Regions from separate parts of the Serratia sp. TSA_105.2 genome, predicted to be linked through region 2. Evidence: predicted binding sites of a transcription regulator. Region 2 holds the regulator's gene; each other region holds the start of a gene.
The links. The regulator PhoB, encoded in region 2, activates phosphate uptake and scavenging genes when phosphate is short. The targets are predictions, from matches to a motif close to CTGTCATAAAACTGNCNNAT.
Positions count from the first base shown of each region.

Region 1 (2,268 bases), on a different contig from region 2:
GAAGCCCTGCTGCTTGGTCAGATCGTAAGCCGCGGTGGTGATCGGCAGATAGCCGGTCTTCTGGTGCCATTCGGCGGCGATTTCCGGCTGCGCCAGGTACTGCAGGAACTCGGCCACGCCCTTGTAGGTGGCGGCGTCTTTGCCGTTCATCACCCACAGGCTGGCCCCGCCGATGATGGCGTTCTGCGGCGCGTTTTTCGCGTCGGCGTCGTACGGCATCATGCCGACGCCGTAGTTGAATTTGGCGTAGTGCTTGATGTCCGCCAGCGAACCGGAAGAAGCGGTGGTGATGGCGCAGTCGCCGTTATAAAACTTCTCGGTGGATTCGTCTTTGCGGCCGAAGTAGGTGAAATCGCCCTTCTTGTTCATCGCCTCCAGCAGCTCGATGTGCTTGACCTGCAGCGGCTTGTTGAACTCCAGCTTGGCGTTGGTGCCGCCGAACCCGTTGTTTTCGCTGGCGAACGGCACGCCGTGCCAGGCGCTGAAGTTCTCCAGCTGGATCCAGCCCTGCCAGCCGCTGGCGTAGCCGCACTTCATGCCGGCCTCACGCAGCTTGGCGGTATCCGCCGCCAGCTCCTGCCAGGTTTTCGGCGGCTGGTCCGGGTTCAGGCCGGCCTTCTTGAAGGCGTCTTTGTTGTAGTACAGCACCGGCGTGGAGCTGTTGAACGGCTGAGACAGCAGATGGCCGCTCTTGTTGTCGGTGTAATAGCCGGCTACCGTCGGCACGAACACCGACTCGTCGAAGTTGATGCCGGCCTCTTTAAACACTTCGTAGACCGGTTTGATGGCCTTGCTGGCCATCATGGTGGCGGTGCCCACCTCGTAAACCTGCAGGATCGCCGGCGCCTTGCCGGAGCGGTAAGCGGCGATGCCCGCCGCCAGGCTCTGTTCGTAGTTGCCTTTATAAACCGGCACAATCTTGACGTCGCTGTGCGACTGGTTGAAGCGATCCGCCAGGGAATCCACTTCCTTACCCAGTTCGCCTTCCATCGAATGCCAGAACGGGATCTCGGTCGCCGCCAGCGCCTGAGTGCTGACCGCCAGGGTCAACGCGACGCACAGCGTGGTTTTGCGAATAGCGTAGGTGAGCATGCCTAACTCCTGAAAAAAGCTGGTGTAAAAGCGCGTGAGCGAAAAGAATCAATTCTTGATGAGGGAGTGCCCCCTATAGCTTTCGAGTTGCAGCCAGGCGGCAACCTGCTGGCACCCTGAGCTTAGCTAACTAAGTGACAGGGGGGCAGCCGGGCAGCCAACAACGCTGCGGCTCGAAAGATGACGGGGGATAACATGCCATGCGCGGATGACAGAAAAATAACCGTTATATGACAGCCACATGACGGCAAGGTGAAGTGAAGATGGCGGTTTGATGTCGGCGGCGGGCATGGGCTCCGCCGCCGCGAGGATTACAGCGAACGGCGCAGGCGCGCCACCGCTTCTTGCATCTGCTGCTCGGTGGCGGTGGCGAACGACAGGCGGAAGGTCGAACGATCCGGGTTGTCGGAGAAGAAGTATTCCCCTGGCACGAACACCACGCCCTGCTGCAAGGTCGTGTTCAGCCATTCGGTGGCGTTGAACGGCTGGCGGAAACGCGCCCACAGGAACATGCCACCCTTCGGCTTATCGAAGGTGATGTAGTCGCCCAACTCCTGCTCCACCAAACCGGCCAGGATCTCGCCCTTTTGCTTGTAGGCGGCGCGGATCTTGTCAATCTGCGCCGGCAGGCGATCCAGGCCAAGGTAGCACTCGACGATGCTCTGCGACAGCGCGCTGGCGTGCAGATCCGCCGCCTGCTTGATGATCGCCACTTTATGCAGCAGGAACGGCGGCAGGATCGCCCAGCCCAACCGCAAGCCCGGCGCCAGGATCTTGGAGAAGGTCGAGGTATAGATGATGTGGTCGGTGTTGCCCAGCACCCGCTGCGACACCTGATGCAGCGTCGGGTGGCGCTCTTCGGTGAAACGCAGCTCGCCGTACGGATCGTCTTCGATGATCAGGAAGTTATGTTCGGCGGCCAGCTTCACCAGCAGTTCGCGGCGCTCGGCGCTCAGGGTGATGCCGCTGGGGTTGCCGAAGTTCGGCACCACGTACACGCCCTTGATGCGCTGGGTTTTCAGCAGCTCGGCCAGCTCTTCCACCACCATGCCGTCGCTGTCGGACGAGACCGACATGATGTTGGCTTCCGCCAGCTCCAGCGTTTGCAGCGCCGCCAGGTAGGTCGGGCGCTCCACCACGAACACGTCGCCGGGGTTGACGATGGCGCGCATCACC
Region 1 covers NZ_JBQZFT010000016.1:33,780-36,047, forward strand. Annotated here, with positions in the region: gene ugpB (sn-glycerol-3-phosphate ABC transporter substrate-binding protein UgpB) at 1-1,092, opposite strand, end outside; gene ACUTSC_RS24070 (aminotransferase class I/II-fold pyridoxal phosphate-dependent enzyme) at 1,404-2,268, opposite strand, start outside.
Region 1: the regulator PhoB is predicted to act here: its motif matches at 1,310-1,329, upstream of ugpB (sn-glycerol-3-phosphate ABC transporter substrate-binding protein UgpB).

Region 2 (2,268 bases):
CCGGCGCGGCTGGTGAGCAGATCGCGCGGCCGCAGGAACGGGATGGCGCACAGCACGGCGCCCGGCTGGCCGTCGCGCCGATTCAGCACCACGATCTGCTGCTCAAGGGAGCCCTGCGCACTCGCGATCACCGTGGTGTTCAGGCAAGAGAGCAGTTCCCGCGATTCGTTCAGCGTCGCTACCGAGTCGTGGTTGCCGCCCAACACCACCAGTTGGCAGCCGGTGCGCTGCAGTTCCACCACGAAGCGGTTGTACAGCTCGCGGGCGTAGCTGGGCGGCGAGCCGGTATCGAACAGATCCCCGGCGACGATCAGCGCATCCACCTGCTGCTGCTCGATCTGTTCGATCAGCCAGTTCAGAAAAGCCTGGTGCTCGGCGGCGCGGCTTTTGGTGAAAAAGTACTGGCCAAGATGCCAGTCAGAGGTGTGGATCAGGCGCATGACACTCCCGGATGCAAAAGTAATGGCGATGATTATAAAGGCCGCGGCGGCGGCTGTCCCGACGCAATGGCGACGACTACGGAATGATTTTTCTTTGCGCCGGGAAATAATCGCTATGCTTACTGCCTATAACAGCCGCTTTTTTTCATAAAAGTGTCACAAAACTGACGCATAATGGCGCCCGCAAAGTCGCTAACACATTGGCAGGATTGACGATGGCAAGACGCATACTGGTGGTGGAAGACGAAGCGCCGATCCGTGAGATGGTGTGCTTTGTGTTGGAACAGAATGGTTACCAACCGTTGGAAGCCGAGGATTATGACAGCGCCGTGACGCGCCTGTCTGAGCCGTTCCCTGATTTGGTGTTGCTCGACTGGATGTTGCCCGGCGGTTCCGGCATTCAGTTTATCAAACATATGAAGCGCGAAGCGCTGACCCGCGATATTCCGGTCATGATGCTGACCGCGCGTGGCGAAGAGGAAGACCGCGTGCGCGGCCTGGAAGTGGGGGCGGATGATTACATTACCAAGCCGTTCTCGCCCAAGGAGCTGGTGGCGCGCATCAAGGCGGTCATGCGCCGCATTTCACCGATGGCGGTGGAAGAAGTGATTGAAATGCAAGGGCTGAGCCTGGATCCGTCCTCCCACCGCGTGATGGCTAACGATCAGGCGCTGGACATGGGGCCGACCGAGTTCAAGCTGCTGCACTTCTTTATGACCCACCCGGAGCGGGTTTATAGCCGTGAGCAGTTGCTTAATCACGTCTGGGGCACTAACGTTTATGTGGAAGACCGTACCGTTGACGTGCATATCCGTCGGCTCCGCAAGGCGTTAGAAACCAGTGGGCATGATAAAATGGTTCAAACCGTTCGGGGCACCGGCTACCGGTTCTCAACGCGCTACTGATCGCGCCGCGCTGGAGAATATGCCGTGTTAGAACGTCTGTCGTGGAAGAGGCTGGCTCTGGAGCTGGCTCTTTTTTGTCTGCCCGCCTTATTGCTGGGGCTGATTTTCGGTTATCTGCCCTGGTTCCTGCTGGCCTCCGCGCTGGCGGCGCTGGTGTGGAATTTCTACAACCAGCTCAAACTCTCCCATTGGCTGTGGATCGACCGCAGTATGACACCGCCGCCCGGCCGCTGGAGCTGGGAGCCGCTGTTCTATGGCCTGTATCAGATGCAGCAGCGCAATCGCCGCCGCCGGCGCGAGCTGGCGCTGCTGATCAAGCGCTTTCGCAGCGGGGCCGAATCGCTGCCTGATGCGGTGGTGATGACCACCGTCGAAGGCAATATCTTCTGGTGTAATGGGCTGGCGCAGCATCTGCTCGGCTTTCGCTGGCCGGAAGACAACGGCCAGCACATCCTCAACCTGTTGCGTTATCCGGAATTCAGCCACTACCTGCAACAGCAAGAGTTCTCGCGCCCGCTGACGCTGCAGCTGAACAACGAACACTACGTCGAATTCCGCGTGATGCCTTATTCCGAAGGGCAACTGCTGATGGTGGCGCGCGACGTCACCCAGATGCGCCAGCTGGAGGGCGCGCGGCGCAACTTCTTCGCCAACGTCAGCCATGAACTGCGCACGCCGCTGACGGTGCTGCAGGGCTACCTGGAGATGATGGGCGACGAAGAGCAAGACGGCTCGCTGCGCAGCAAGGCGCTCGGCACCATGCAAGAGCAGACCCGCCGGATGGACGGGCTGGTCAAGCAGCTGCTGACGTTGTCGCGCATCGAGGCGGCGCCCAATGTCGACATGAACGAGCGGGTGGATATCCCGCTGATGCTGCGGGTGTTGCAGCGCGAGGCGCAGTCGCTGAGCGGCGGCAATCACGA
Region 2 covers NZ_JBQZFT010000002.1:840,990-843,257, reverse strand. Annotated here, with positions in the region: gene sbcD (exonuclease subunit SbcD) at 1-440, opposite strand, end outside; gene phoB (phosphate response regulator transcription factor PhoB) at 656-1,345, shown strand; gene phoR (phosphate regulon sensor histidine kinase PhoR) at 1,370-2,268, shown strand, end outside.

Region 3 (2,268 bases), on a different contig from region 2:
CACGGTCGGGTTACCGGCCGGGTTCATCCAGAACACCACGGTGGCGATGGTCACCAGCGTCATGAAGAACACGCCGGTGGCGCCGCGGTTGCCTTTGAACACTTTGTCCGACATCCAGCCGCACAGCAGGGTGCCCGGGATACCGGCGTATTCATACAGGAAGTAGGCCCAGGACGACTTGTCCAGCGCGAAGTGTTTCACTTCTTTCAGGTAGGTCGGCGACCAGTCCAGAATGCCGTAACGCAGCAGATAGACGAACACGTTGGCGACCGCGATGTACCACAGCAGCTTGTTCGGCAGAATGTACTGCATGAAGATCTGCTTGGCGGTCAGCTCTTCTTCGTCTTTTTCGCTGTAGTCGTCCGGATAGTCGTTTTTGTACTCTTCAATCGGCGGCAGGCCACAGGATTGCGGGGTGTCGCGCATCAGGGCGAAGGCGATCAGGGCCACCAGGATGGCGCCGAAGGCCGGCATGTACAGCGCCGCGTGCCAGTCGTTGAACCAGGCCATACCCAGCAGGAACAGCAGCGGCGGCAGGCCGCCACCCACGTTGTGGGCGCAGTTCCAGATGGAAACGATGCCGCCGCGTTCTTTCTGCGACCACCAGTGCACCATGGTGCGGCCGCACGGCGGCCAACCCATGCCCTGGAACCAGCCGCACAGGAACAGCAGGACGAACATGATGGCGATGCTGGAGGTGGCCCATGGCACGAAGCCCATGAACAACATCACCGCCGCCGCCAGGATCAGGCCGGCGGGCAGGAACACCCGCGGGTTGGAACGGTCGGAGACCGAACCCATGATGAATTTGGAGAAGCCGTAGGCGATGGAGATGCCCGACAGCGCGAAGCCGAGGTCGCCGCGGCTGAAGCCTTGTTCGATCAGGTAAGGCATGGCCAGGGTGAAGTTCTTACGCACCAGATAGTAAGCGGCGTAACCGAAGAAGATCCCCAGGAAAATTTGCCAGCGCAGCTTACGGTAGAGCGGGTCTACCTTATCGCTCGGCACACGGGCGGTGTGTGCGGCCGGCTTAAAAATACTCAACATGAGCGCCTCCGATGGCTTTATCTGTTATCACATCAATATGACCTTTTACGTTCATTTGATGATTGAGCGGATATCGAATGTGGTGTTTTTGTGTTCCATAACGAGCGCCATTGTCGACAAATACGCCTGGTGTCGCTGTGACGAATGGCGCAATTGTTACACTTTCATGAAACCACGGCGGATTTTGAGCGATTCGTTAACGTTATGAAATAGAAAAACGTCCAAAAATCGTGATTATGATCACATTGATGGTTTTTTGTGGTCATTTTTATTTCGTTTTATGTTCGTTATTGTTCCTTATCAAACAAAGACCCTAATAACCGTGGCTCAATAGGCTCATAACTACCGATCCTGAGGGAGCGACATGAGCAGCTATTTTGACGGCGGCGAAACGGATGTAATCATCATCGGCGGCGGCGCCACCGGCGCAGGCATTGCCCGCGACTGTGCGCGGCGCGGCTTGCGCTGCATCTTGCTGGAGCGCCACGACATCGCCACCGGCGCCACCGGCCGCAACCACGGTTTATTGCACAGTGGCGCGCGCTATGCGGTGACCGATGGCGAGTCGGCGCGCGAGTGCATCGAAGAAAACCGCATCCTGAAACGTATCGCTCATCACTGTATCGAACGCACCGATGGGCTGTTCATCACCCTGCCGCAGGACTCACTGGACTATCAGCAACAGTTTATCGCCGCCTGTCGCCAGGCCGACATCGACGCCGAAGCGATCGACCCGCAGCTGGCGCTGCGGCTGGAGCCGGCGGCCAACTCGGCGTTGATCGGCGCGGTGCGCGTGCCGGACGGCACCGTCGATCCTTTCCGACTGACCGCCGCCAACATGTTGGACGCGCGCGAGCATGGCGCGCAGATCCTGACCTACCACCAGGTGGTGGGATTGTTGCGCAGCGGCGATCGGGTAACGGGCGTGCGCGTTTACGACCATCAGAATCAGCGGCGCTATGAGCTGCACGCGTCGGTGGTGGTCAACGCCGCCGGCATCTGGGGCCAGCAGATCGCCGAATACGCCGATTTGCGCATCCGCATGTTCCCGGCCAAGGGGGCGCTGCTGATCCTCGGCCACCGCATCAACAACATGGTGATCAACCGCTGCCGCAAACCGGCAGACGCCGACATCCTGGTGCCGGGCGACACCATCTCGTTGATCGGTACTACCTCGACCCATATCGACTACGACCAAATTGACAACATGCTGGTGACCCC
Region 3 covers NZ_JBQZFT010000006.1:13,340-15,607, reverse strand. Annotated here, with positions in the region: gene glpT (glycerol-3-phosphate transporter) at 1-1,047, opposite strand, end outside; gene glpA (anaerobic glycerol-3-phosphate dehydrogenase subunit A) at 1,412-2,268, shown strand, end outside.
Region 3: the regulator PhoB is predicted to act here: its motif matches at 1,201-1,220, upstream of glpT (glycerol-3-phosphate transporter).